One region of the Azoarcus olearius genome, then DNA from elsewhere that is predicted to be linked to it. Evidence: predicted binding sites of a transcription regulator. Region 1 holds the regulator's gene; each other region holds the start of a gene.
The links. The regulator HrcA, encoded in region 1, represses chaperone genes, less so after heat shock. The targets are predictions, from matches to a motif close to TNTTAGCACTCNNNGNCNNNGAGTGCTAANA.
Positions count from the first base shown of each region.

Region 1 (9,648 bases):
AGATCACGCCGCTGCTGCGCGAACTGATCGAAGCCCTGCTGCCGCGCCCGCCCCAAAGCGAACGTCGGACGCAGATCCAGGCGCTGCTGCTGACCGAGCTGAGCCAGGCGCGCACGCTGAACCTGCGCCTGCCGCAGCCGAGCGACCGTCGCCTTGCCGCGCTATGCGAAGCGTTGATGGCCGACCCCGCGGACAACGCGCCGCTGACCGAATGGGCGCGGCGGGTGGGTGCCAGCGGACGCACGCTGGCGCGCCTGTTCCAGAGCGAGATGGGGATGAGCTTCGGGCTGTGGCGCCAGCAGGTGCGGCTGACCCACGCCACGGTACTGGTCGCCCAGGGCCGGCCTTACGCGGAGATTGCGGCCGAACTCGGCTATGCCAGTCCGAGCGCGTTTTCGGCGATGTTCCGCCGCGCTTTCGGCTGCTCGCCGCGAGCCTTCTACGCCGCCGGCGCGTCGCCGAAATAAGGCCGGCACGGCGACCGCAAAGGCCGCGGGACGACGCGCCCGCGCAGGGGCTCAGGGTTTGCGCTGCAGCCTGCGCAGCGCGGTGGCGGCGGCGTTCATTTCGCGCAGCAGGGTTTCGAGCAGGGCGCCGGAGGCGGCCGCGTCGCCAACGCGCGCGGCCTGCTCCACCGCCGCAGCGGCGTGGACCGCGCGCTGGGCCGAGAACAGGCCCACCGAGCCCTTGATCGAATGCGCAATCTCCACCAGACGGGTGAAATCGCCGCTGCTGCCCGCCTTGCGCAACTCCGCCAGCGTGGCGCCGAGGTCGCGGAAGAACACCGCCACCAGTTGCTGCACGATGTCCTCGTTGCCGTCGAACATCGCGCGCGCTTCGTCCAGGCTGGCAACGGGGCCCTCGCCGCCATCGGTATCGAGCAGGCTGGTGTCGCCCCCGCCTTCGTCTTCATCCGTTGCCGGCGAGCAAACACGCCGGATCGCCGCGAGCAGGTCGCCGGCGCGGATCGGCTTGGCGACATAGTCGTCCATGCCCGCCTCGAGGCAGCGCGCACGGTCGCTCTCCATAGCGTGCGCGGTCATTGCCACGATCGGCACCGCCCGCCAGCCGCCCTGCACCGCCCAGCTGCGCCGCGCCTCGCGTGCGCGGATCGCCTGGGTGGCCTCGATGCCGCCCATCACCGGCATCTGCAGGTCCATCAGCACGAGGTCGAAATGGCCGGCATCGAAGGCCTCGATCGCCTCGGCGCCATTGTTCACCACGGTGACCTTGTGGCCGACGCGCTCCAGCATCCGTGAGGCCACGGTCTGATTCACCGGGTTGTCCTCGACCAGCAGGATGTCCAGCCGCCGCTCCGGCGCCCGCTCGGCGCGCAGCCTTTCGGTCAGCGTGCGTTGCGGGTCGAAGGCAAACAGGCTCTCCTCGCTCATGGCGCCGCTACCCACGCGGGCGATGCGCAAGGCCTCGTACAGGTCTTCGGCAGCAAAGGGTTTGGCCAGGCGCGACTGCAAGCCGAGTTGCTGACAACGGACGAGGTCGGCGCGCTGGGTGTGGCTGGGCAGCATCAGCACGATGCGGTCGAGCGCGGGCGCCGCTTCCTGAAAGCGCTCCGCGAGCGCAAAGCCGCCGGGCGCCGGCATGTCGGCGTCCATCAGCACGAAATCGAACGGGGCGTTCGCGCTGGCAGCAGCCGCCAGGGCGGCTAGCGCGCCCGCGCCATCAGCGGCCAGCACCGGCACCAGGCCGGCGCGGACGAGCTGCGCAGCAAGCCGCTCGCCGAACGCCGGGTTGGTCACCGCCACCAGCGCGCGCGCGCCGCGCAGGACTTCCGGCAACCGTGGCACCGGCGAGGCAACGCGGGCAAGGCGCAGGCTGAAGCTGAAACGACTGCCCTCTCCCAGCGTGGACTGCACCCGCAATTCGCCCCCCATCAGTTCGACCAGATGCTTGCAGATCGCCAGCCCGAGCCCGGTGCCGCCGTACTTGCGCGTCGTGGAGTTGTCGGCCTGGGCGAAGGCGCCGAAGATCGCCTCGGTCTTCTCGGCCGGAATGCCGATGCCGGTGTCCCGCACGGTGACCAGCAGCGTGGCGTGGCGATCGTCCGTGTCGACGACCGTGACGTCGAGTTCGATTTCGCCGCGTTCGGTGAACTTGATCGCATTGCCGACCAGGTTGGTGAGCACCTGGCGGATGCGGGCAGGATCGCCCTTCAGCACCGCGGGCACGTCCGGAGCAACGTCGAAGAACAGCTCCACCCCCTTCTGGTGCGCGCGCAAGGCCAGCGTACGCAGGGTTTCGGCCACCAGCCCGCTGATCGAAAAGTCGATCTCCTCGAGGCTCAGGCGGCCGGCCTCGATCCGCGAGAAGTCGAGAATGTCGTTGAGCAGGGTCAGCAGCGCCTCGGCCGAGGACTTGACCGTCTGCAGGTAGTCGCGCTGCTCGGGCGCCAGGGCGGAATCGAGCAGCAGATCCGTCATGCCGAGGATGCCGTTCATCGGCGTGCGGATCTCATGGCTCATGTTGGCGAGAAATTCGCCCTTGGCGCGGCTGGCAGCCTCGGCGGCCTCCTTGGCCTGCAGCAGTTCGAGTTCGCGCAGCCGGTGGCGGGTGACATCGCGGTAGATGCCGGCGAGCTGTCGCCAGCGACCGTCGGCGCCGCGCTCCTTGGCCTGTCCCAGCACCTGCACCCAGCGCCAGTTGCCGTCCGCCGCGCGCAGGCCGAACTCGCAATCCAGCTGCGGCGTTTCGCCGCGCAGATGGGCGGCCAGGCGGGCGTGCAGGGTGTCGGCGTCTTCGCTGCGCAGCAGCGGCAACCAGTCGGCGGGATGCGGCCCGACGCTGCCGGGCGGATAACCCAGCCAGCGCCACGCGCCCTCGTCCAGCTGCAGTTCGTCGCTATCCAGCTGCCACGCCCACACGCCACCGCCCTCGCCGAGCAGGGCGAGGTGCAGATGCTCACGGGTGATCTGGAGTTCACGCCGCAGCGACGCGGCGTCGGCGGCGGGCGCCGTCCGCTGGTCATCCCCTTCGGGTGTCGCGGGCCCGGCGCTCATCGTGGCGACCTAGCGCAGGCCGAGTACGTCCTGCATGTCGAACAGGCCGTTGCTGCGCCCGCGCAGGAAACGCGCGGCCCGCATCGAGCCCAGCGCATACGGCATGCGGCTACCCGACTTGTGGGTGATCTCGATGCGCTCACCGATGCCGGCGAACAGCACCGTGTGGTCGCCGACGACGTCGCCGCCGCGGATGGTGGAGAACCCGATCGTCTCCGCCTTGCGTTCGCCGGTGACGCCTTCACGGCCATAGATGGCGCAGGTTTCGAGGTCGCGCCCGAGTTCGCGCGCCACCACTTCGCCCATGCGCAGCGCGGTACCGGACGGTGCATCGACCTTGAAGCGGTGGTGCGCTTCGATCACCTCGACGTCGTAACCTTCGTCGAGGATGCGCGCGGCAACCTCCAGCAGGCGGAACACCGCATTGACGCCGACCGCCATGTTGGGGGCGAACACCACCGGAATGGCCTGCGCGGCGTCGGCGATCGCGGCCTTGCCGGCGGCCTCGAAACCGGTGGTGCCGATCACCATCGCCTTGCCCAGCTCGCGCGCGACGGCAAGGTGCGCCAGCGTGCCTTCGGGGCGGGTGAAGTCGATCACGCAGTCGGCGGCGGCCACCGCGGCGTGCACGTCGTCGGTGATCGCGACGCCGCTCGCCACGCCGGCGAATTCGCCGGCATCGCGACCGATGAAGGGCGAGCCGGCGCGGTCGAACGCGGCGGCCAGCACGACCTCCTCGTCCTTCAGCGCGGCCTCGATGAGCATGCGGCCCATGCGGCCGGAAGCGCCTGCGATTGCTACACGTACAGGTGTCGTCATGTCTTGTTCCTGATTGGAGCGGCCTGGGCCGCCCACGTCACTTCTTGCTTTCCGCGGGCACTTCAACCACGCGGCTGCGGTTGGCCTGCTGGCTGGCAGCGGCCTCCTGCGGGTCGCCGGCGAGGATGTCGCCCTCGACGTGGTCCAGCTTGTCATCGACGAAGAACACCGAGAACACGCGCTGTTCCGGTTCGCCATTGCCCGGCTTGAAGCGGTAGACGTAGTCCCAGCGGTTGCTGCGGAAGATATCGACCACCAGCGGCGTGCCGAGCACGAAGCGGACCTGCTCACGGCTCATGCCGCGTTTCAGCTGGGACACCATGGCCTGATCGACATAGTTGCCCTGGCGGATGTCGATCCGGTAGGGATCGACCTTCTGCGCGATCGTGCCAATGGAGCAGCCGGCCAGCATGCTGGCAGCGACGAACGCGGGGATGAGCAAGGAACGCATGGGGAGTTTCGCGGTAATGCACCGCCGAAAGCGGCGCTGGTTCTCAGTAAAGGGCAAAAAATATAACATAGGGCCGTACCGCGGCAGCGCCTGCATTCTCTCCCCACAGGACGAACATGTCCGAGAACTCCAAGAACCTCAAGAGCATCGGCCTCAAGGCGACCTATCCGCGCCTCAAGATCCTCGACCTCTTCCAGACTTCCGACCAGCGCCACCTCACGGCAGAAGACGTCTATCGCCTGCTGATGGGCGAAGGCATGGACATCGGCCTGGCCACGGTTTATCGCGTCCTTACCCAGTTCGAGCAGGCCGGCCTGCTGGAGCGGCATTACTTCGAATCCGGCAAGGCGGTTTTCGAACTCAACCAGGGCGGCCACCACGACCACCTCGTCTGCCTGCAATGTGGCAAGGTCGAAGAGTTCTTCGACCCCGAAATCGAAAAGCGCCAGAACGCGATCGCCGAAGCGCGCGGCTTTGCCGTAAAGGAACACGCGCTGTACCTGTACGCCGACTGCCTGCGCAAGGACTGCCCCAACCGCCACGGCGAGCACTGAGCGCCGCCCGGCGGCGGCGCAGGCCTTACCCCAGCCCCAGCATCTCCGCGGCGTGCTGCCGCGTGGTGGCGGTGATGTTGACGCCGCCCAGCATGCGCGCGATTTCCTCGATGCGGGCGTGCGCGTCGAGCGGACGCACGTCGCTCAGGGTTTCGCCGTCACGCTCTGCCTTGGCGATGCGCCACTGCCAGTCGGCGCAGGCGGCCACCTGAGGCAGGTGGGTCACGCACAACACCTGGCGGTCGCTGCCCAGGCGCTTCAGCAAGGTGCCGACAATCTCCGCGACGCGGCCGCCGATGCCCACGTCCACTTCGTCGAAGATCAGCGTCGGGGTCGCCGAGTCGCGGCTCGTCATCACCTGGATGGCGAGGCCGATGCGCGAGAGTTCGCCGCCCGAGGCCACCTTGGCCATGCTGCGCAGTTCCTGCCCCGCGTTCGCGGCAACCCGGAACTCCACCTGCTCCAGGCCATGCGCCGCGGGCTCGCCCGGCACCAGCGCGACTTCGAAGCGCCCTCCTTCCATCGCCAGCGTCTGCATGGCGGTGGTGATCTCCTGCGACAGCGCGGCCGCGGCGGGACGACGCGCCGCGCTGAGGCGCTGCGCCGCGGCATCGTAGGCGCGGCGGGCCTCGGCCTCGGCCTCGGCCAGCCGTACCGGATCGGCCTGGGCAGCAAGGGTTTCGTTGCGCGCGCGCCACTCGTCGGCCAACGCGGGGAGGTCTTCCGGGGCAACGCGGTATTTGCGGGCGACGTCGGTGACAGTGCCGATGCGCTGCTCGACCTGCCCGAGACGCTGCGGATCGAGGTCGAGCCGCTCGCGGTAGCGGCGCAAGGCGTGCAGCGCCTCGTCGGCCTGGATGGCCGCCGAGGACAGCAGCTCGCGCACATCGGCGAGGCCCGCATCCACCTCCGTCAGCGTCCCGATTCTCGCTTCGAGCTGGCTGAGCAGCGCGCACACCGCGTAGTCGCCCTCGCCCAGTGCAGCCAGGGTTTCATCCGCGCCCTGCATCAGGCTCGCGGCATGGGCGAGCCGACCGTGTTCGGCGTTCAGTTCGCTCCACTCCGCGGCGTCGAACGCCAGGTCGTCAAGCTCCTTCAGCTGCCACGACAGCAACTCGCGCTCGCGCGCGGAGGCAGCGGAATCCTGTTCGGCCGAACGACGCAGCGCGACCACCTGCTGCCATTCCCGATGGCTGGCAGCGACTTCCGCCGCCAGCGCGGTGGCTCCGGCGTGGGTGTCGAGCAGGACGCGTTGGGCGTCGCTGCGCAGCAGGGCGTGGTGGGCGTGCTGGCCGTGGATGTCCGCCAGCCATTCGCCCGCGTCGCGCAGTTGCGCCAGGGTGACCGGGGTGCCGTTGATCCACGCGCGGCTGCGCCCGCCGGCATCGACGACACGACGCAGGATCACGGTGTCGTCGTCCGCCGCCAGCTCCTGCTCGGCCAGCCAAGCGCTGAAGGCCGCCAGGGCGGCCGGTTCGCGCGGGGGATCGAACTCGGCGGCGATGTCGGCCTTGTCGCGCCCGCGGCGTACCACGGCGCTGTCGGTACGCGCCCCGAGCGCCAGCCCGAGCGCGTCGAGCAGGATGGATTTGCCCGCGCCGGTTTCGCCGGTGAGGGCGCCGAAACCCGGGCCGAATTCGAGTTCCAGGCGGTCGACGATGACGAAGTCGCGGATGGTCAGGCGGCGGAGCATAGGTTGGATTCGGCAGAAGCCCGGCGCGAGGGGCCGGTCAGTTGTGGCGGGGAACAGCGCTCCAGTGCAGCTTTTCGCGCAGCATCGCGTAGTAGTTGTAACCCTCGGGATGCAGCAGCCGCACCGCGAGTGGCGAGCGCCCGAGGCGCACGCAGTCGCCCGCGCGTGCGTCGAAGCGCGCCTGGCCGTCGAAGTGGATGCTGGCGTCGTGAGGCGGCAGCAGCCGGATTTCGATGCGGCAGGTGTCGGGCAAGGTGACCGGGCGCGCGGTCAGTGCGTGCGGACACAGCGGCACCAACGCGATGCCGCCCACGCCGGGATGAAGGATGGGACCGTTGGCCGACAACGCGTAGGCGGTAGAGCCGGTGGGCGTCGAAATGATCATGCCGTCCGAGCGCTGCGTATAGACGAATTCGCCGTCGATCGACAGGTCGAACTCGATCATGCGGCCAAGGTCGCCCTTATTCACCACGACATCGTTCAGCGCGAGGGTCTGGAATACGCGCTCGCCGCTGCGCAGCACCTCGGCGTCGAGCATGAAGCGGGACTCTTCGCTGTAACGGCCGTCCACGATCTCTTCCAGACGCTGCAGGGCATCACTGCGCGCGACGTCGGTGAGGAAGCCGAGCCGGCCGAGATTGACACCGACCAGCGGCACCTGGTGTTCTGCCAACCGCCGCGCGGCATTGAGCATCGTGCCATCGCCGCCGATCACCACCGCCAGCTCGGCGCGTAAGCCGATTTCCTCGTAGCTGGCGACCGTGAAGTCGGCCGCACCGCCAATGGAACTTGCCGTACCCTGTTCGATCCACACAACGAGCCCCCGCTGCCGCAGGTGATTCGCGATCGCGAACACGGATTCTGCGACATCGGCGCTCTGGTATTTTCCGATCAGGGCAACGCTGCGAAAGTGCGCACTCATGGGCGCGGATTAAACCACATTCATGTATCGGCTTGGCGCGCACTGACGCTTGGCAGCAGCCTGTGCTCTTCCCTAGAATCAGGCACTATCCTTGCCTACTGCCATGAACCCGCTCGACGCCCGCTCCCAGATCCTGCTCAAGACGCTGATCGAACGCTATATCGCGGACGGCCAGCCGGTCGGGTCGCGTGCGCTGTCCCGTTATTCCGGGCTGGAACTATCCCCGGCGACGGTGCGCAACGTCATGAGCGATCTCGAAGAGATGGGCTTCATCGCCAGCCCGCACACCTCCGCGGGGCGCGTGCCCACGGCGCTCGGCTATCGTTTCTTCGTCGACGCCCTGCTGACCGTGCATCCGATGGACCGCGTGAGGGTGGAAGAACTGCAGGGGCAGTTGCTGCCCGACCAGCCGCAGCGGCTGATCAGCTCCGCGTCGCACCTGCTGTCGCAACTCACCCAGTTCGCCGGCGTCGTGGTGGCGCCGCGCAAGGAAGCGGTGCGGATCCGACAGATCGAATTCATCCGCCTGTCCGAATCGCGCATCCTGCTGATCATCGTCACCGCGGCCGGGGACGTGCAGAACCGCATCCTACTCACCAAGCGGGCGTATTCCGCGGTCGAACTGAGCAATGCCGCGCAGCACCTGAATGAACATTTCGCCGGGCTGTCCTTCGACGAGATTCGCACCCGCGTCCAGGACGAGCTGAAGCAGCTCCACAGCGACATGAGCGAGCTGATGACCGCGACGGTCGAAGCCGGCACCGAAGCGGCGGCCGAAACCGGCAACAACTACGTCATCTCGGGCGAAACCAACCTGCTCGAAGTCGAAGACCTGTCGTCCAACATGTCGCGCCTGCGCGAACTCTTCAAACTGTTCGAGCAGAAAACCGGACTGATGCAGCTGCTGGACCTCTCCAACCGCGCCCAGGGCGTGCAGATCTTCATCGGCGGTGAGTCCGGACTCGCGCCGCTCGACGGCTGCAGCGTCATCACCTCCAGTTATGAAGTGGACGGCGAGGTCGTCGGCTCGGTCGGCGTCATCGGCCCCACGCGCATGGCGTACGACAGAGTCATCCCGATCGTCGACATCACCGCGCGCCTGCTGTCGAACGCGCTGTCGTCCAATCACTGAATCGCTGCCCGCGCCGCGGGCCGACAACCCAATCCCGGAAGATCCCATGGCCCGATTCTGGACCGAAGCCCCGCATCGCCACGGCAGCACCGCGCGCACCGGCATCCTGCTGGTCAACCTTGGCACCCCGGTTGCGCCAACGGCGGCTGCGCTGCGCCCCTACCTGCGGCAGTTCCTGTCCGACCCGCGGGTGGTGGAAATCCCGCGCGCGGTGTGGCTGCCGCTTTTGAATGGGGTGATTCTCAACACCCGCCCGAGAAAATCCGCCGCCAAGTACGCCAGCATCTGGACCGACGAAGGGTCGCCGCTGGCGGTTCATACCCGCCGCCAGGCCGAACTGATCGCGGCGCGCTTCGCCAGCCGCGACGATGTACGGGTGGACTGGGCGATGCGCTACGGCGCGCCTGCGGTGGCCGACAAGCTGGGCGCGCTGCGGGCAGCGGGCTGCACCCGGATCCTCGTCGTTCCGATGTATCCCCAATACGCCGCGAGCACCACCGCCAGCGTCATGGATGAAGTGGCGCGCTGCCTGCAGCACTGGCGCAACCTGCCCGAGTTGCGCTTCGTGCGCAGCTTTCATGACGACCCCGGCTACATCGGCGCGCTCGCGGCCAGCGTCCGCGAGCACTGGACGCAGCACGGCCAGCCCGACCGTCTGTTGATGAGCTTTCACGGGCTGCCGCGCTATACCCTTGAAAGGGGTGACCCCTACCACTGCGAGTGCCACCGCACCGCCCGCCTGCTGGCCGAGTCCCTTGGGCTGGCGCCGGAACGCGTCATCGTGAGCTTCCAGTCCCGCTTTGGCCGCACCCGCTGGCTGGAACCCTACACCCAGCCCACGCTCGAAGCCCTCGCGCGCGACGGCGTCGGCCGCGTCGATGTGATGTGCCCGGGTTTCGTCGCAGACTGCCTGGAAACCCTGGAGGAGATCGCCATGGAATGCCGCGCCGCATTTCTCGGTGCCGGAGGGCGCGAGTTCCACTACATCCCGTGCCTGAATGAACGGCCGGACTGGATCGACGCGCTGGAACGGCGCGTGCGGAGCGAGGCCGGCAACTGGCTG
Region 1 covers NZ_CP016210.1:2,956,895-2,966,542, forward strand. Annotated here, with positions in the region: gene dqs_RS13475 (AraC family transcriptional regulator) at 1-467, shown strand, start outside; gene dqs_RS13480 (response regulator) at 519-3,014, opposite strand; gene dapB (4-hydroxy-tetrahydrodipicolinate reductase) at 3,024-3,833, opposite strand; gene dqs_RS13490 (outer membrane protein assembly factor BamE) at 3,871-4,284, opposite strand; gene fur (ferric iron uptake transcriptional regulator) at 4,401-4,838, shown strand; gene recN (DNA repair protein RecN) at 4,864-6,531, opposite strand; gene dqs_RS13505 (NAD kinase) at 6,569-7,453, opposite strand; gene hrcA (heat-inducible transcriptional repressor HrcA) at 7,557-8,585, shown strand; gene hemH (ferrochelatase) at 8,632-9,648, shown strand, end outside.

Region 2 (9,648 bases), 750 kb from region 1:
GGCAGCGGAGGACGCGGCTCCGCGCGCTACCGACGAGGAAGCGGTGCGTATCGTCACGCTCGCCGACGAAATCCGCTTCCCACGCGAGAGCTTCCAGACCGAAATCCTGGTGCGCAATTTCAGCGCCGGCGAGGCAGGAGAATCCCGCCGCTATCGCGTGCTGTCGCGCGGCAACGACAACACCATCGTGCTGACCTTGGAACCGGCGGTGGAACGCGGCCAGGCCCTGCTGATGCGGGGCCGCGATCTGTGGATCTTCATGCCGAGCGTATCCCAACCGGTGCGGCTCTCGCTCGCCCAACGCCTTACCGGGCAGGTGGCGAACGGCGACCTCGCCCGCGCCAACTTCGGTGGCGACTACGATCCGGTGCGTGCAGGCAAGGAAACCGTCGATGGCCAGTCGGCCCACGTCCTCGATCTGACGGCGGTGGACCGGGGCGTGACCTACGCGAAGGTGCGCTACTGGGTCAGCGAGAAAGACAACCGGCCGCTGAAGGCAGAGTTCTACGCACTGTCCGGACGGCTGCTGAAGACCTGCCGCTATACCGATTTCAAGGAACTCGCCGGCCGCGTCCGCCCCACCCGCTTGATCATGGAAGACGCCCTCAAGAAGGGCGAGACATCGGAACTCACCTACGAAACGATGGCCCTGAAGGACCTCCCGGAACGGATGTTCACCCGTGAATACATGAGCCGGCTGCAGTAGAAATCCAAATGGCATTTTGCGCACATGACAAATAGAATCGTGTCATGCGCTCTGAAATCATCCACCACGGTGGCCGCGACGGCGTAACCGGCTCCTGCCACCAGCTGCTGTTTGGCAACGGCGACAGCATCCTTATCGATTGCGGCCTGTTCCAGGGCGCCGAAACCGCCGCCGACGGTCGCGGCGCTGAGGATGCCCTTGCGTTTCGCATGCCGGTTTCAGCGATACGGGCACTCGTCGTCAGCCATGTCCACATCGACCACGTCGGGCGCATCCCCTGGCTGCTCGCTGCGGGATTCAAGGGGCCGATCATCTGCAGCGAGCCGTCCGCACGGCTGCTGCCGACGGTCCTCGCAGACGCCTTCGCGCTCGGCATCGCACGCGATCCGCAACTGGTGCAACGCTACATCGACATGGTGGAAGCGCGGCTCCATCCCCTGCCCTACCGCCGCTGGCTCCGGTTCGTCAGCGCCGACGGCACCGAGTGCCGCATCCGCCTCCAGCGTGCTGGTCACATTCTCGGTTCCGCCTATGTCGAATGCGATCTCCGCCGCCCGGGCGAGAAACCGGAGCGCATCCTGTTCTCGGGCGACCTCGGCGCACCCCACGCACCACTGCTGCCCGCGCCGCGCCCGCCCTGGCGCGCCGACGTCGTCGTACTGGAAAGCACCTACGGCGATCGGCTGCACGAAGGTCGGCGCGACCGCCGCCTGCGGCTGAAGAAGATCGTGGAGCACGCACTCGATAACGGGGGCACGGTAATCATCCCCGCCTTCAGCATCGGACGCAGCCAGGAACTCCTGTACGAATTCGAGGACATCCTGCACAGGGAAAGGGCACGTCCCGACCGGTACGCGGCACGTTGGGCGCACCTACCGATCTATCTCGACTCCCCGCTGGCGAGCCGGTTCACCCAGCTCTACCGCGAACTGCAACCGTGGTGGGACGATGAAGCGCTCGCGCGCGTCAGAAGCGGGCGCCAGCCGCTCGGTTTCGACCAACTCGTCGCCATCGACGACCACCAGGACCATCTCGACAACGTCCGGCATCTCGCGCGTAGCGGCGAACCCGCCATCGTCATCGCTGCGAGCGGCATGTGCACGGGCGGACGGGTGATGAATTACCTCAAGGCGATGCTGCACGACACGCGGCACGACGTGCTCTTTGTGGGTTATCAGGCGGCGGGCACCCCGGGCCACGCCATCCAGACTTTCGGACCGCGAGGTGGTTACGTCGACCTCGACGGGGAACGCATCCACATCCGCGCGGGCATCCATACGCTAGGCGGCTATTCCGCTCACGCGGACCAGCGGGACCTGGTGCGGTTCATTACGCGTATGCGCCACCTTCCCGCCGAAATCCGGTTGATTCACGGTAGCAGCGAGGCAAAAGCCGCCCTCACCGCAGCGCTGCGCAAGGCGACAGAGGAGCGTTGCATCGTCACGCCCTGACCGTAATCCAGGCGCAGGAAACCACTTCCACGCACTTGGAGTGAACAAAAAAACGGGCGCCGAAGCGCCCGTTTTTGTCATCCCTGATTTCGCTGGTAGGCGAAATTAGAAGGAGTGACGGATACCCACGGTGAAGCCACGCTCGTAGGCGCCCGAGGTAGCCGCAGCGGTACCACCGGCAGCCGGGGTGTTGTTGCGGGTGGCGTCGCCGATGTACGAAGCGTAGGAACCGTTCTTCGCAGCACCCTTGTTGTTGATGTCGGCGTAGGCGGTGTACAGCGCGGTACGCTTCGACAGGGCGTGCTCGTAGCCGATACCCCACTGGCTCACGCGGGCGTCGTCGCCGCCGTCGATTTCGCTCTTGCGGCGAACGAAGGAGGCCTGGACCTTGCCAGCAGCGCCAACCGGCACAGCGGCGGTCAGGGCCCACTGCTTGTGCTTGACGATGTCTTCGGAGTCGCTCACGCCGTAGACCGCACCCAGCTTGACGACGCCGAAGTCATAGGTACCACCGAGGTCCCAGGTCTTGTTCACGGTGTCGGTCGTCAGGGAGGTGGCGTTGCCACGGATCTGATGGACGTTCAGAGCGACGTAGATCGGGCCGTTCTTGTAGGTCGGAGCGATCGCCCAAGCGCGAGCATCCGAACCACCGGGAACACCGTAGCCGTTCTCGGCGCTTTCGTCGCCGGAAGCGCTGTTGGTGTAGGCAGCAACCACGCTGAAGCCACCGAAGGTCGGCGAAACGTAGGCAGCGAGGTTATCCAGGCGGGCCGGGCTGATGTAGACGTTGGCCAGCGAGGCAACGGTACCCTTGCCGAAGCCGAACGGGTCGATGTTGCCAGCCAGCAGGGCGTGCGCCGGGGTGTACTGACGACCCAGGGCCACGGTACCGAAGTTGCCGGACAGGGCAACGTAGGACTGGCGGGAGCCAGCGCCGCCCCACAGGCCGCTGGAGCCGTTGGTGTCGCCCTGGATGCCGGTTTCGTACACGAAGGAAGCCTTCAGGCCGTTGCCCAGATCTTCCGTGCCCTTGAAGCCGAGGCGGTTGCCAGCGGAGATGCCGGAATCGATGGCGGAGCGGGAATCCACGCCGCTGATGGCGCTGTCACCGGTCCACTTGTAGCCGAAGTCGACAACACCGTAGATCGTCACGTTCGACTGAGCGAAAGCCGGAGCGGACATCAGGCCAGCCACAGCCAGCGCGATCAGTTTCTTTTGCATGTATTTCTCCTCAATTTGAAGTTGAGACCGTCGCCTTGGCGCCGGCCCGACTTACCTCTCGCACGAGAAGTTGCAGCGATTGTGATGACCCACGCAGCCACCACGCAAGCGCGCACCACAGCAAACGCGACCCATCGGACCGTTCCTGTTGCATGGTTGCAACATTCATATGTCGGGGAGACCGGCACGGGCCGAACGGCGGGCAAAGAGGCGTTCCACCCGCCGCCGGCGCGAAAAGGGAACGGGTGCCAGAGCACCCGTTCGTCACACCGCAATGTTCGCGCTCAGGCGCGATCAGAAGGAGTGACGCAGACCGACCGTGAAGCCGCGCTGGTAGTTGCCGCTGATCGACGAGGTCTGGGCGGTGCCGATGTAGCCGGCGCCCGACCCGAGGTCCTTGGCCGAACCCTTGTTGTTGATATCGGAGAAGGCCGTGTAGATAGCGGTACGCTTGGACAGTTCGTGCTGGTAACCAATGCCCCACTGGCTGACCTTGGCGTCGCTGATCGCGGCATCCCAGTCGCTCTTGCGATGCAGGTAGGACGCCTGGATCTTGCCCGCAGCACCCACCGGCACAACGGCGGTGAGGCCCCACTGCTTGTGCTTCACGGAGTCGCTGACATCACGCACGCCGTAGATGGCACCGAGCTTGACCACGCCCAGATCGTAGGTGCCGCCGAGGTCCCAGACCTTGGTGGTGGCGTCGCTGGCATTGACGCGGATCTGGTGAACGTTCAGCGCGACATAGACCGGACCGTTCTTGTAGCTCGGGCTGATCGCCCAGGCGCGCGCATCGGAACTGGTGGACTGGTTGCCGAAGTCGTTGTGGATACCTTCGTCGCCGGCGGCGCTGTTGGTATACGCGGTCACGAACGAGAAGCCGCTCCAGTTCGGCGACACATAGGCGGCCAGGTTGTCCAGGCGGGACTCGTGGATGTACACGTTGGCGATGGTCGCGACAGTACCGCGGCTGAACGCGTCAACGGCGCTCGCCAGCGTGTACTGCGGCGCATATTGGCGGCCCAGCGCGACCGTACCGAAGTTGCCGGACAGCGCGACGTAGGACTGACGCGAACCCGTGCTGCCCCACAGGCCGTTGTCGTTGGCGTCGCCACGGACGGCAGACTCATAAACGAACGACGCGGTCAGACCATTTCCGAGGTTTTCCGTGCCCTTGAAGCCGAGGCGGTTGCCGGCGGAGTTGCCCGCGTCAATCGCGTTGCGCGACTTGACGCCCGAACGGGCGCTGTCACCGGTATAGACGTAGCCGAAGTCGACCAGGCCATAGATGGTGACGTTGGACTGAGCGAAAGCCGGAGCGGACATCACGCCGGCCACGGCCAGCGCGATCAGTTTCTTTTGCATGTAATACCCCTTGATTGAAGACGGGACCCTCGCATGGCGACGGCCAGGTTCACCGTTACGGAAACGTTCCGCATGACCACGGCGAACCGCCCGGGCAAGGTACGGAGCTTTCGTTACAGAACATGACGGGCCGTTGTTTTCGGTACTCGCTGTTGCACGAGAACAACGCTCCGGCCTTCACTGAATCGAGCGAGCCTTGGGGCAGCGTAGGAACTCGCGTCAGGCCTTAGCACTCTCAAACACCGAGTGCTAAAATTGGCGTCGAGGAGGACTTCAGCCCATGTCGCAAGCCTTGTCATTCCCTGTTCCGTCTGTTGTCGGCAGCATCGACCAGTACATCCAGGCGGTGAATCGCGTGCCCCTGCTGACGGAGCAGCAGGAGGTGGAACTCGCCACCCGCCTGCGTGACGACGGCGATGTCGATGCCGCACGCCAGTTGGTGATGTCGCACCTGAGAGTGGTCGTGGCGATCGCGCGCGGCTATCTCGGTTACGGGCTGCCGCACGCCGACTTGATCCAGGAAGGCAACATCGGCCTGATGAAGGCGGTGAAGCGCTTCGACCCGACCCGTGGGGTGCGGCTGGTGTCGTTCGCCATCCACTGGATCAAGGCCGAGATCCACGAGTACATCCTGAAGAACTGGCGGTTGGTGAAAATCGCCACCACCAAGGCGCAGCGCAAGTTGTTCTTCAACCTGCGCAGCCTCAAGCAGGACACCGGCACGCTCAACCGCGACGAGGTGGAGGCGGTAGCCACCCAGCTCGGCGTGAAGCCGGAAGAAGTGGTGGAGATGGAAACGCGGCTGAGCGGCCGCGACATTCCGATCGACGGCGGCAACGACGACGAGGACGAACGCTTCGCGCCGATCGCCTACCTGCCCGCCCCTGCCGCGGAACCTTCCGAGGTGCTGGAGCGCGCGGAGCGGGCCCATCTGCAGGACACCGGGCTGAAGCAGGCGCTCGGCGCGCTCGACGAGCGCAGCCGCACCATCGTGGAACGCCGCTGGCTTACCGACGGCGACAGCGCCACGCTGCACGAGCTGGCGGCGGAGTACGGGGTGTCGGCAGAACGTATCCGCCAGATCGAGGCGAAGGCAATGCAGAAAATGCGCGGTCTGCTGGCGCCGGCAATGTAAGCAGCGCAGCCGTATGCAAGAACCCGCGGCGACCTTTTGGTCGCCGCGTTGCGTTTACCGTCGCGCCGTCGGCTCCGCGAGCAACTGCTTGAGGTCGGCAACGATGTTGTCGACGCTCTCGCCATGCCGGACGTAGAGGCGCAGGCGGCCTTGCGGGTCGAACACATAGGTGCCGGCCGAGTGGTCTATGGTGTATGCACCGCCGGCGGTATCTCCGCTCTTGCGGTAGAAGATGCGGAATTCACGCGCGACGTCCGCCGTCTGCTCAGGCGTGCCGTAAAGGCCGACGAAGCGCGGATCAAATGCGGGAACGTACTGGGCGAGCAGTTCCCGCGTATCGCGTTCCGGGTCGACGGTGACGAACAGCACTTGTACGCGCTCGCCGTCCGCCCCCAGGCGCTTCACCACTTCCGCCATCGACGTGAGATTGCTCGGGCACACGTCCGGGCACTGCGTGTAGCCGAAGAACAGCGTGACGACCTTGCCGCGGAAGTCCGTCAGCGCGCGCGGCTGGCCGCTGTGGTCGGTCAGGGCAAACTGCTTGCCATAGTCTGCCCCGGTGATATCGGTGGAATGGAAGGCGGGAGCCGGATCTGAACATCCCCCGGCGAGGACGGTTGCGGCCAGTGCGGCCGCGCAAAGCAGGACTCGGAGCATCGTCAGGCGGTCTTCTATAAGCGCAGGTAGTGGTCGGCGAGCAGCGCGGCGAACAGCAATGATAGGTAGACGATGGAGAAGCGGAAAGTGCGGCGTGCCAAGGCGTCACTGTAGTCCCGCAACAGGCGCCACGCGTAGTGCACGAAACGCAGGCCCAGTGCCACGGCGGCCACGAGGTAAATCCAGCCGCTCATGCGGATCGCGAAGGGCAGCAGCGTCACACCGAACAGCGCGCAGGTGTACAGCAGCACCGACAAGCGCGTGTAGGCGGCGCCGTGGGTCACCGGCAACATCGGCAGTCCGGCGCGGGCGTAGTCCGCGGTGCGATACAGCGCCAGCGACCAGAAATGCGGCGGCGTCCACGCAAAGATGATCAGGAACAGCAGCAAGGCCTCGGCGGTGACCTCGCCCGACACCGCCGCCCATCCCAGCACCGGCGGCATAGCGCCCGAGGCACCCCCGATCACGATGTTTTGCGGCGTCCGCGGCTTCAGCAGCAGGGTGTAGATCACCGCATAGCCCACGAAGGTCGCCAGCGTCAGCCACATCGTCAGCGCATTCACCGCCTGGTACAGCACGCTCAACCCGAATCCGCCCAGCACGCCCGCGAACACCAGCACTTCCGCGGAATGCAGTTCGCCGCGGGGCAGCGGGCGGTTGCGGGTACGCGCCATGCGCGCATCCAGCTGCTGCTCGATCAGGCAGTTCATCGCCGCGGCGGCGCCGGCCACGCACGCGATGCCGACCGTGGCGGCGAATACCCGCAGCGGATCGGGCAAGCCATCGGGCACCGCCAGGAACATGCCGATGACCGCGCAGAACACGATCAAGGCATTGACGCGGGGCTTGGTGAGCACATAAAAGGCGTGCGCCCGCCGCCCCAGACCATGATGTGCGAGGGTCAGGGTTTTCATGATGGCCTCCCGTTTTCTGCGCGCCGCAGCGGCGCGAACTGCAGCGCGGGCGACCGGCGCGACACCGCCTCGCCGCCCGCCCGCCAGTTGATCCACACCATGACGCCCACCAACAGCGCCGCGCCGGCGTTGTGCGCCGCCGCCAAGGGCAGCGGCACCGCCAGCAGCACGTTCGCCACTCCCAGCGCAAGCTGCATCAGCACCGCAGCCATCAGCACCCGGCCGGCCACGGCGTCGCGCCGCAGCAGCAGCCCGGCGAGCAGCAGCAGGAAGCCGCCGGCCACTGCGGCGCCCACGCGGTGCGCCCAGTGGATCGCGGTCAGCGCGGCGAGCGGCAGCAACTCGCCGTCTGCCGTCATGCCCAGCTCGCGGCGTAGATGGAAGGCGTTGGCGTAGTCGGCCTCCGGCCAGGCGCTGCCATGGCAACCGGGAAAATCCGGGCAGGCCAGCGCGGCATAGTTGGTGCTGGTCCAGCCGCCGAGTGCAATCTGGACGGCCAGCAGCGCCAATCCCACGCGTGCGCACAGGCGCAGGATCGGGCCGTAGCCCCGGCTGGCCCGTGCCGCCCCCCAGGCGCGCAGGCTCACCCAGCTCAGCAGCCCGAGCAGCGTGAGTCCGCCCAGCAGGTGACTGGTCACGATGGCCGGCTTCAGCAGCAAGGTCACTGTCCACTTGCCCAGCAGCGCCTGTATCACCACCACCCCGACCAGCCCGATCGCGGCGCCTGCCGCCACCTCGGGCAAGCGGCGCAAGCGCCACGCCAGCACGGCGATGGCGACGATGAGCAGGCCGAGCCCGCCCGCCAGATAGCGGTGCACCATCTCCTTCCACGCCTTCGCCGGACTCACCGGCCCGTGGGGGTCCGCTGCATGCGCCGCGCCGATATCCTCGGCGGCGTGGTGCGGCGTCAGCCGGCCGTAGCAGCCCGGCCAATCGGGGCATCCAAGGCCCGCGTCGGCCAGCCGCACGTAGGCGCCGAACACCACCACCAGCGCGGTCAGGCACAGCGCGGCCAGCACGAGGCGGCGGTAGGCTTTCATCGCGATGCGCCTCCGCGGCCGAGCTGCGAGTACTTGAGCAGGCGCTCCAGGTCCTTCGCCATCCCCCGGGTCAGCGCGTCGGCGCCTTCTAAGCGGGGCGCCCGGTAACGCAACATGGCGTTGCCCAGCGGATCGACCAGATAGATGCGGATGGCGTCGGTGCCGGCGAGCGGCGGCTGCCATGCGTCCGGAAGGCGCGCCAGGCGCAGGTCGGGATGCGCATCGAGCACCGCCGGCAGCGCCCGCCCCTCTCCATCCACCAGCCACCCCAGCGCCACCCGCCCCTGCTCCTTGCCCTGCATCAGTCGGGCCTGACGCATGGCATAGAGCGCGTCGGCGCAAAGGCGGTCGCACTCCGCTGGCGCCACCATCAGCAGCGTCCAGCGGCGCTCGAAATCGGCGCGATGCAGCGGGGCGGCCTCGCCCACCGGTGCAAGCGGAACATCCGCCAGGGCCACCGGCGAAATCAACTCGCCGTGATTGACGCGCCCGCCCGGCTGCCACAGATAGAACGCCAGGTAGGAGGCGATCACCGGCAGCACGCACACCGCGGCGAGCAGCAACAGGGTGCGGCGGCCGCGCCACACCGCGTCGGGCGAGGGCTGCGGGGCCGGGCGCAGCGGATCAGACGCGAGCGGCATGACCGTCACGGTGCCTCCCCCGGAAAATCCGCCAGCCGTAACGCAGCGTCAGGCCCGCCGCCAGCGCCGCCAGCCCGTACCACTGCAGGGCATAGCCGCGGTGGCGCTCGATGCCGGCATCCGGCTGTGGCCAGTCGCGCACCAGCCCGTCTGCCGAGGGCGACGCTTGCTGCACGATCCACTCCGCAACGGCCACACCCGTCTGTGCGCGGTAGTGCGCCAGGTCAAGGTATTGCCACAGCCGGCCCTGCCCCGGCGAGTCGGCCAGCGTAAAGGGCGAATGCTGCGGCAAGCGCACCACCCCTTCCAGTTCCGCATCCTCGCCCGCGGGCGGCACCGCCGGAAGCTGGCGCCGATCGATACCCGCCGCAACCCATCCACGATTGACCAGCACGCTGCCGGAGCCGTCCGCCAGTTCCACCGGCGTCAGCACGTGGAAACCCGGGCGCCCGTTGTAGCTGCGGTTGTCGAGATAGACCGTGGCGTGCGCCAACCACCGCCCGGTGATGCGCACACGC
Region 2 covers NZ_CP016210.1:3,704,783-3,714,430, forward strand. Annotated here, with positions in the region: gene dqs_RS16890 (outer membrane lipoprotein-sorting protein) at 1-706, shown strand, start outside; gene dqs_RS16895 (MBL fold metallo-hydrolase) at 751-2,157, shown strand; gene dqs_RS16900 (porin) at 2,263-3,378, opposite strand; gene dqs_RS16905 (porin) at 3,673-4,743, opposite strand; gene rpoH (RNA polymerase sigma factor RpoH) at 5,024-5,878, shown strand; gene dqs_RS16915 (SCO family protein) at 5,933-6,535, opposite strand; gene cyoE (heme o synthase) at 6,550-7,449, opposite strand; gene dqs_RS16925 (COX15/CtaA family protein) at 7,446-8,489, opposite strand; gene dqs_RS16930 (hypothetical protein) at 8,486-9,130, opposite strand; gene dqs_RS16935 (SURF1 family protein) at 9,114-9,648, opposite strand, start outside.
Region 2: a site for HrcA is predicted at 4,968-4,998, ahead of rpoH (RNA polymerase sigma factor RpoH). Genes of this name have one in related genera too.

Region 3 (9,648 bases), 1.9 Mb from region 1:
CACCCGAGCGTGCCGTGGCCGGTGTTGTACCAGAGGCGCTCGAACGGGCTCTTGCCGATCAGCGGTACGTTGCCGGGCGTGGCGGGGCGCAGGCCGGCCCATAGCGTCGCCGCCGCCGGGTCGATCGCACCCGGGAAGCGGCTGTTCAGCCAGTCGGCCAGCATCCGCCCCCGCTCCGGACGCAGCGCAGTATTGAAGCCGTCCAGTTCCGCGGTGCCCGCGACCCGCAGGCGGTCACCCAGGCGGGAGCACACGATGCGGCGGGATTCGTCGGTGAGGCTCACTTCCGGCGCCCGCTCCGGCGCGATCACCGCTGCGGTCAGCGAATAGCCCTTGACCGGGTAGATCGGCAGGCGCACGCCCAGCCGCGCCATCAGTGCCGTGCCGTAGCTGCCAAGGCACAGCACGTAATGATCAGCGAGCAGGATGCCGGTGCGGCCGGCCTCGTCGCGCACCTCCACCCCGTCGATCCGCCCGCCCGTCTGCGAGAGGCGTTCGATCCGCGTATTGAGGTGGAAGCGCACGCCGTCTTCGCGCAGGCGCTCCGCCAGCGCCTGGGTGAACAGATGTGCGTCGCCCGATTCGTCGTCCGGCGCGTAGAGCCCGCCGCGCAGCGTGGATGCGACGTGACCGAGCGCCGGCTCGATTGCTACGCATTCGGCCGCCGAGCATGCGCGCACATCCATCCCGAAATGCTGCAGTTCGCGCACCCTCGCCGCCACGGAGGCGAAGCTGCTGCGGTTGTAGAACAAATGGAGTATGCCGCGCTGCCGCTGGTCATAGTGCAGGGCGGCCGTCTCGCGAAGCTCGCGCAGGCGCCGGGCACTGTCCATCGCCAGCGCGGCAATGGCCGCAGTGTTGCGGCGGCTGCGCCAGGGCAGGCATTCGTGCAGGAAGGACAGCGCCCATCGCCATTGCGCGGCCTGGGCGTGAGGACGAAACCGCAGCGGCGCGTCCTCGCGCCCCAGCCAGCGCAGTACCGTCAAGGGTGCGGAGGGATTGGCCCACGGCTCCGGATGGCTGACCGAAATCTGTCCGCCGTTGGCGAAGCTGGTTTCCATGCCGGGGGCTGGCTGACGGTCGACGATGCTGACCTCGAAGCCCGCCTGGCGCAGATACCAGGCGGTGGTGACGCCGGTGACGCCGGCGCCGAGAACCATCACATGCATAGGGGGGTCGTCTAGTCGGAGTGCTCCACTACGAGCAAAGACAGAGGCGCGAGTTCCGCGGAAGGCAGTCATCATAACGCCCCGTGCCCACCCTGGGGCGAGGCGGACCGTGCGTATCTCACGCGGAAGCGGGATAATCCGGCGGTTTCTGATCATTCATCGGCAAGGGAGCCATCGATGCGTCGTGTGACACTTACCCAATTCCTCATCGAGCAGCAGCGTGCAGGGCGCGTCTCGGCCGATCTGCGTCTGCTGATCGAGGTCGTCGCACGCGCGGTGAAGGCGATCAGCGTCAATGTCTCGAAGGGCGCGCTGGCCGGCGTGCTGGGCGAGGCGGGCACCGACAACGTGCAGGGCGAAGCGCAGAAGAAGCTCGACGTCATTGCCAACGAAATCCTGCTACAGGCCAATGAGTGGGGCGGGCACCTGGCGGCGATGGCGTCCGAAGAGGTCGAGACGGTGCACCAGATCCCGTTCGACTATCCGAAGGGCGGCTATCTGCTGCTGTTCGATCCGCTCGACGGTTCGTCCAATATCGACGTCAACATTTCGGTCGGCACCATCTTCTCGGTGCTGCGTTTTCCCGAAGGCGAGGCCGAGCCGACCGAGCAGAGCTTCATGCAGCCGGGCCGCGAGCAGGTCGCTGCGGGCTATGCGGTGTATGGACCGTCGACCCAGCTGGTGCTCACCGTGGGCCACGGCGTGCATGCATTTACGCTGGACCGCGAGATGGGCAGCTTCATCTACACCCAGCCCTTCATGACCATTCCCGACGACACCCACGAGTTCGCGATCAACGCCTCCAACGCCCGCTTCTGGGAGGAGCCGGTGCAGCGCTACGTGGGCGAACTCCAGGCGGGCAAGACCGGCCCGCGCGGCAAGGACTTCAACATGCGCTGGGTTGCGTCGATGGTGGCCGACGTGCACCGCATCCTCACCCGTGGCGGCATCTTCATGTATCCGCTCGATGAGAAGTGCCGCGCGCAGGGCGGCAAGCTGCGCCTGATGTACGAGGCCAATCCGATGGCAATGCTGGTGGAACAAGCCGGCGGCGCGGCCACCACCGGGCGCGAGCGCATCCTGGACCTGATGCCGACCAAGCTTCACCAGCGTGTGCCGGTGATCCTCGGTTCGCGCAACGAGGTCGAGCGTGTGACCGCCTATCACTGCGAGTCCTGACGGGGCCAGCGGTGCGCTGCAGCCTGCGCCTCGCCACAGCGGTCGTGCTGCTGTGTGCTGCGGGTGTGGCGGGCGCGCAGTCGCCGCTGGAGATCGAACTCGACGTTCCCGACCGCCTGCGTCCGCTGCTCGAACAGCATGTGCGGGCACTGCGCGATGACGCGCTGCGGCCCGAGGACCCGGCCGATCGTCGGGCGCTGGTACGCCGCACGCGCAAGGAAGTGGCCGACCTGCTGGCCACCGAAGGCTATTTTTCCCCCGAGATCACGGTGGACCGCGGGGAACGCTGGCGCTTGAGCGTCGATCCCGGCCCGCGAACCACCGTGGCTGCGGTCGAACTTGGCTTCGAAGGCGAACTCGGCGACGACCCGGCGATGGCCGGACGTGTCGAGGAGTTGCGCAGGGCGTGGAGCCTGCAGGTGGGCGAGCCGTTCCGGCAGGCGGACTGGGACGACGCCAAGCGCAGCCTGATCGATGAGGTGAGCCGGCGCCGCTACGCGGCGGCGCGCATCACCGCGAGCCGTGCCGAAGTCGATCCGGAGAACGCCGCGGTGGGGCTCGCCGTCACTGTCGATAGCGGCCCCGCCTTTCGTCTGGGCGAACTCGACGTGCGCGGCCTGGAGCATCTTCCGGCCGACCTGGTCGCGCGCTACAGCACCTTGCAGGCGGGCGATTTCTACGACCGCGACCTGCTGCTGGTCTTCCAGACGTCCTTGCAGAACGCGCCGTATTTCGCCTCGGTGGTGGTGGACGTCGAGGCAGATCCTGCGCGCGCCGCCGCGGTGCCGGTGCGGGTGCAGGTCAGCGAGGCGCTGCCGCGGCGGGTGGGGTTCGGTGTGGGCTTTTCCAGCAACACCGGCTACCGCGTCGAAGGCAGCTTTCGCGACGCCAACCTTTTTGGCCGCGCGTGGGAGCTGGTGTCCGGGCTGCGGCTGGAGCAGCGGCGCCAGTCCGCCTATGCGGACGTCTTTCTGCCGCCGCGCGACGTGCGTCATCGCGACAGCGTGGGCGCGCTGATGGAACGCAGCGACCTCGAGGGCCTGCGCCTGTCCACCCAGGCGGTTGGCGTGGCCCGGAGCACGGTGCGGGGTGATATCGAAACGCGTATCGCACTGCGCTACCAGCACGAGGAGCTGCGGCCCGACGGCGCGAAGGCGACCGAGCACGACACCCTTACCGCCAACTGGACCTGGACGCGCCGCGCGGTCGACAACCTGCTCGACCCGCGCCGCGGTTTCGTGCTGGAGTTCCAGGTCGGGGGCGGCAGCAGCATCGCGCTCGCCGAGCAGGATTTCGTCCGGCTCTACAGCCGCTTCGTGCGCTACCAGCCGGTCGGCGACACCGACAACCTCATCCTGCGCCTCGAAGGAGGCGTCACCCTCGCGCCCTCGCGCCAGGGTATCCCGCAGGACTTCCTGTTCCGTACTGGCGGCGCGCAGACGGTGCGCGGTTACGCCTACCAGAGCCTGGGCGTGCGGGAGGGCGACGCGGTGGTCGGCGGCCGCTATCTGGGCGTGGCCAGCGCCGAGTACGTGCATTGGTTCAGGCCGCAGTGGGGGAGCGCCTTTTTCGTCGATGCGGGCGATGCGGCCGATGATCGGCGCGGCTTCGACCCCAAGGTCGGCTACGGGGTGGGGGCGCGCTGGCGCAGCCCCGCGGGGCCGCTTGCGGCCGATCTCGCATGGTCGCAGGAGGAGCGGCGTCTCCGTCTGCATTTCGGTGTCGCCATCGCGTTCTGAGCGACAGGCGGCTCGGGTTACACTCGCGCCCTCGGCCGTAGCTCCACCCGTTTGCGGCCGCCATCATTCCAACGAGGAGAGCGTCCCATGTCGCTGATCAAGCCCGCCGCCCGCATGCTTGCCGCGCTGGCCTTGTGCCTGCCGTTCGCCACCCTGGTCGCCGCCCAGCAGAAGTCGGTCGCCGTGACCGCCATCGTGGAGCATCCGGCCCTCGATGCGGTGCGCGATGGGGTCAAGGACGCGCTCGCCAAGGCCGGCTACGAGGACGGCAAGAATCTCAGGTGGCAGTATCAGAGCGCCCAGGGCAACACCGGCACGGCGGCCCAGATCGCGCGCAAGTTCGTTGGTGACCAGCCGGACGTCATCGTCGCGATCGCGACCCCGTCGGCGCAGGCGGTGGTGGCAGCGACCAAGCAGGTGCCGGTGGTCTATTCGGGCGTCACCGATCCGGTGGCCGCGCAGCTCGTGCCGGGCATGGGGCCCTCGGGCAGCAATGTCACCGGCGTGTCGGACATGCTGGCGCTGGACAAGCAGGTCGAGCTGATCCGTCGCGTGGTGCCCGCGGCCAAGCGCGTCGGCATGGTCTACAACCCGGGCGAGGCCAACTCGGTCGTGGTGGTGAAGGCGCTGCGGGAGCTGCTGCCCAAGCACGGCATGAGCCTGGTAGAGGCCGCCGCGCCGCGCTCGGTCGACGTCGGCTCTGCGGCGCGCAGCCTCACCGGCAAGGTCGACGTGATCTACACCAACACCGATAACAACGTGGTTTCGGCCTACGAGTCGCTCGTCAAGGTCGGCAACGACGCCAAGATTCCGCTGGTTGCCGCTGACACCGACAGCGTCAAGCGTGGCGCGATCGCGGCGGTGGGGATCAACTACCGTGACCTCGGCGAGCAGACCGGGCGCATGGTCGTGCGCATCCTCAAAGGCGAACAGCCGGGCGCCATGGCGTCCGAGACCAGTTCCAAGCTCGAACTGTTCGTCAATCCCGCCGCGGCGAAGAAGCAGGGCGTGCAGTTGTCGGACGAGTTGCTGAAGTCGGCCGCCAGAATCATCGAATAAGACCTTCCCGTTCGCGCTTCCGCTGCGCCGCACCGGCGCGCGGGAGGCGCGGATCATCCCTCCCGGTATTCCAAGATGTCGCTCTATACCCTGCTCGGCGCGTTCGAGATCGGGCTGATTTTCAGCCTGGTCGCGCTGGGCGTTTTCATCTCTTTCCGCCTGCTGCGTTTTCCGGACCTCACCGTAGACGGCAGCTTTCCACTCGGCGGCGCGGTGGCCGCCACGCTGATCGCGTCCGGCCACGATCCCTTCGTTGCCACTGCGGCCGCGGCGCTCGCCGGGGCCCTCGCGGGTCTGCTGACGGGCTGGCTGAACGTGCGCCTGAAGATCATGGACCTGCTGGCCAGCATCCTGGTGATGATCGCGCTGTACTCGATCAATCTGCGGGTGATGGGGCGGCCCAACGTGCCTTTGATCACCGAGCCGACCGTGTTTGCGCTGCTGCAGCCGGAGTCGCTTGCCGACTATGTGTTCCGGCCGCTGTTGCTGGTGGGCGTGGTGGTGGTGGCCAAGCTCGGGCTCGACTGGTTCTTTACCACCGAACTCGGACTGGCGATGCGCGCCACCGGCTCCAATCCGCGCATGGCGCGCGCCCAGGGGGCGAATACCGGGCGCATGCTGCTGGGCGGCATGGCCTTGTCGAATGCGCTGGTCGGGCTTGCCGGTGCGCTGTTCGCGCAGACCCAGGGCGGGGCGGACATCTCGATGGGGGTCGGCACGATCGTGATCGGGCTGGCCGCGGTGATCGTCGGCGAAAGCATCCTGCCTTCGCGCAAGCTGGTTCTCGCCACGCTGGCGGTGATCGCCGGCGCCATCGTCTACCGCTTCTTCATCGCGCTGGCGCTCAACAGCGACTTCATCGGCCTGCAGGCGCAGGACCTCAACCTGGTGACCGCGGCGCTGGTAACCGTGGCGCTGGTGTTGCCGATGGCCAAGCGCCGCCTGCCCGGCCGCAAGGGGAGCTGAGATGCTGCGCGCACAGGATCTTCACATGACCTTCAACGCCGGCACGCCGATCGAAACGCGTGCGCTGCGTGGCTTGTCGCTCGAGATTCCGAGCGGCCAGTTCGTCACCGTGATCGGCTCCAACGGAGCCGGCAAATCGACCTTCCTCAACGCCGTGTCCGGCGACATGGCGGTGGATCGCGGCGTCATCGAAATCGACGGCAAGGACGTCACCCGACAGCCGGTGTGGGCGCGCGCGAGCCGCGTCGCGCGGGTGTTCCAGGACCCGATGGCGGGCACCTGTGAAGACCTCAGCATCGAGGAGAACATGGCGCTGGCCGATCTGCGCGGCAGCGGGCGCGGATTCGGGCGCGCGGTGAAGGGCGCGCGGCGCGAGGCCTACCGGGCGCACCTGGCCACGCTGGGGCTGGGTCTCGAGAACCGCCTGTCGGATCGCATCGGGCTGCTGTCCGGTGGTCAGCGCCAGGCGGTGAGCCTGCTGATGGCCGCGCTGCGGCCGTCGCGCATCCTGCTGCTGGATGAGCACACCGCGGCGCTCGATCCGCGTACCGCCGATTTCGTGCTTCAGCTCACGGCCCGCATCGTCGCCGAACACAAGCTCACGACGATGATGGTAACCCACAGCATGCGCCAGGCGCTCGACGTGGGCGAACGCACCGTGATGCTGCATCAGGGGCGCGTGGTGCTCGATGTCTCCGGCAAGGAGCGTGAAGGCCTGGATGTCACCGATCTGCTGGCAATGTTCGAGCGCGTGCGCGGCGAAAAGCTGGACGACGACGCGCTGCTGCTGGGCTGAGCGGCCGCCGCAGCGTGCGCCCTGCTGCCGTCGGCAGGGCGCGCGCAGATATCGATATTCCCGTACTTGAAATCGCCATCCGCCGTCCCTATTATTAGCACTCGTTGGCAGCGAGTGCTAACAGTCGCGGCGATGCCGCGGCCACCAGCGAATTTCATTCTGCGGGCGCTGCCCGTGTTGTCAGTTGAATCGAAAAGAAGGAGTGAGATCCATGAAGATTCGTCCCTTGCATGATCGCGTGATCGTCAAGCGTCTGGAAGCCGAACGCAAGACCGCCAGCGGCATCGTGATCCCCGACTCCGCGGGCGAAAAGCCCGACCAGGGCGAAGTCCTGGCGGTCGGTAACGGCAAGATCCTGGACGACGGCAAGGTCCGCCCGATGGCCGTTCAGGTCGGCGACAAGGTGCTGTTCGGCAAGTACGCCGGCCAGTCCGTGAAGGTCGAGGGCGAAGAGCTGCTCGTCATGCGCGAAGAAGACATCATGGGTGTGGTCGAGGCCTGAGCCTCCCGCCGGTTCTGATTCCCATCCCCGAATTCAAGGAGTTGAAGAATGGCTGCTAAAGAAGTCAAGTTTGGCGATTCCGCCCGCGAACGCATGGTTGCCGGCGTCAATGTGCTGGCCAACGCCGTCAAGGTGACCCTGGGCCCGAAGGGCCGCAACGTGGTGCTCGAGCGCTCGTTCGGCGCCCCCACCGTGACCAAGGACGGCGTGTCCGTCGCCAAGGAAATCGAACTGAAGGACAAGTTCGAGAACATGGGCGCGCAGATGGTCAAGGAAGTCGCTTCCAAGACCTCCGACATCGCCGGTGACGGCACCACCACCGCCACCGTGCTGGCCCAGTCCATCGTCCGCGAAGGCATGAAGTTCGTCGCCGCCGGCATGAACCCGATGGACCTGAAGCGCGGCATCGACAAGGCTGTCGTCGCCACCATCGAAGAACTGAAGAAGCTGTCGAAGCCCTGCTCGACCAACAAGGAAATCGCCCAGGTCGGTTCGATCTCCGCCAACTCCGACGCCGACATCGGCGGCATCATCGCCCAGGCGATGGAGAAGGTCGGCAAGGAAGGCGTCATCACCGTCGAAGACGGCAAGTCGCTGAACAACGAGCTGGACGTCGTCGAAGGCATGCAGTTCGACCGCGGCTACCTGTCGCCCTACTTCATCAACAACCCGGACAAGCAGGTTGCCATCCTGGAAAACCCGTTCGTCCTGCTGTTCGACAAGAAGATCTCCAACATCCGCGACCTGCTGCCGGTGCTGGAACAAGTCGCCAAGGCCGGCCGTCCGCTGCTGATCATCGCTGAAGACGTCGACGGCGAAGCGCTCGCCACCCTGGTGGTGAACAACATCCGCGGCATCCTCAAGACCTGCGCCGTCAAGGCCCCGGGCTTCGGCGACCGTCGCAAGGCCATGCTCGAAGACATCGCCATCCTGACCGGTGGCCAGGTGATCGCCGAAGAAGTCGGCCTGACCCTCGAAAAGGCTACCCTGCAGGACCTCGGCCAGGCCAAGCGCATCGAGATCGGCAAGGAAAACACCATCATCATCGACGGCGCCGGCGAAGCCTCGCGCATCGAAGCCCGCGTCAAGCAGATCCGCGTGCAGATCGAGGAAGCGACCTCCGACTACGACCGTGAAAAGCTGCAAGAGCGCGTGGCCAAGCTGGCCGGCGGCGTTGCGGTGATCAAGGTCGGTGCCGCCACCGAAGTCGAAATGAAGGAAAAGAAGGCCCGCGTGGAAGACGCCCTGCACGCCACCCGCGCTGCGGTGGAAGAAGGCATCGTCCCCGGCGGCGGTGTTGCGCTGCTGCGTGCCCGCGCCAGCCTGGCCGGTCTGAAGGGCGACAACCACGACCAGGACGCCGGCATCAAGATCGTGCTGCGCGCGATGGAGCAGCCGCTGCGTGAAATCGTTGCCAACGCCGGCGACGAGGCTTCCGTGGTGGTGAACAAGGTTGTCGAAGGCTCCGGCAACTTCGGCTACAACGCCGCTACCGGCGAGTACGGCGACATGGTCGAGATGGGCGTGCTGGATCCGACCAAGGTGACCCGCACCGCGCTGCAGAACGCTGCTTCCGTCGCCAGCCTGATGCTCACCACCGACTGCATGGTCGGCGAGCTGGCTGAAGACAAGCCCGCCGGCGGCATGCCGGGCATGGGCGGCATGGGTGGCATGGGCGGCATGGACATGGGTATGTAATGCCCAGTCCGGTGGCGGCGGTTGCCGCCACCCGCAGTTCGACGGCCCCGCTTCGGCGGGGCCGTTGTCGTTTACGGCGCGGCACAGGCGGGCATGGGCGCATGCGGCCTGACGTGGGATAATCGTTGCGAGGGAAAAAAGGCGGCAGGGAGTCGTCGCAGGACGATCGACTCCCTGGAACGTCGCAAACCGGACGGCGCGGCGTTCCCGAAGACCGAGTAAAAGGAGAACAGCGGAACGCACCTTAGGCGGATCCGCTTACACGCAACTTACATCCAAAGCTCTATGCGCATTCTTCTGGCGGAAGACGACCCCGTCATTGCCGACGGCATCGTGCGGGCGCTCAAGCGCGGGGGGTACGCGGTGGATCACGTGGGCAATGGCGCCGAAGCCGACACCGCGGTGGCGTCGCAGCCTTTCGATCTGCTGATCCTCGACCTCGGCCTGCCGCGCCTGCCCGGCATCGAAGTGCTGAAACGGCTGCGGGCGCGCAAGTCCGCGCTGCCGGTGCTGATCCTCACTGCGCAGGATGGCGTCGAG
Region 3 covers NZ_CP016210.1:1,077,976-1,087,623, forward strand. Annotated here, with positions in the region: gene dqs_RS05135 (D-amino acid dehydrogenase) at 1-1,169, opposite strand, end outside; gene dqs_RS05140 (class 1 fructose-bisphosphatase) at 1,347-2,348, shown strand; gene dqs_RS05145 (autotransporter assembly complex protein TamA) at 2,360-4,087, shown strand; gene dqs_RS05150 (ABC transporter substrate-binding protein) at 4,175-5,146, shown strand; gene dqs_RS05155 (ABC transporter permease) at 5,222-6,112, shown strand; gene dqs_RS05160 (ABC transporter ATP-binding protein) at 6,114-6,908, shown strand; gene groES (co-chaperone GroES) at 7,120-7,410, shown strand; gene groL (chaperonin GroEL) at 7,459-9,108, shown strand; gene dqs_RS05175 (response regulator transcription factor) at 9,394-9,648, shown strand, end outside.
Region 3: a site for HrcA is predicted at 7,001-7,031, ahead of groES (co-chaperone GroES). Genes of this name have one in related genera too.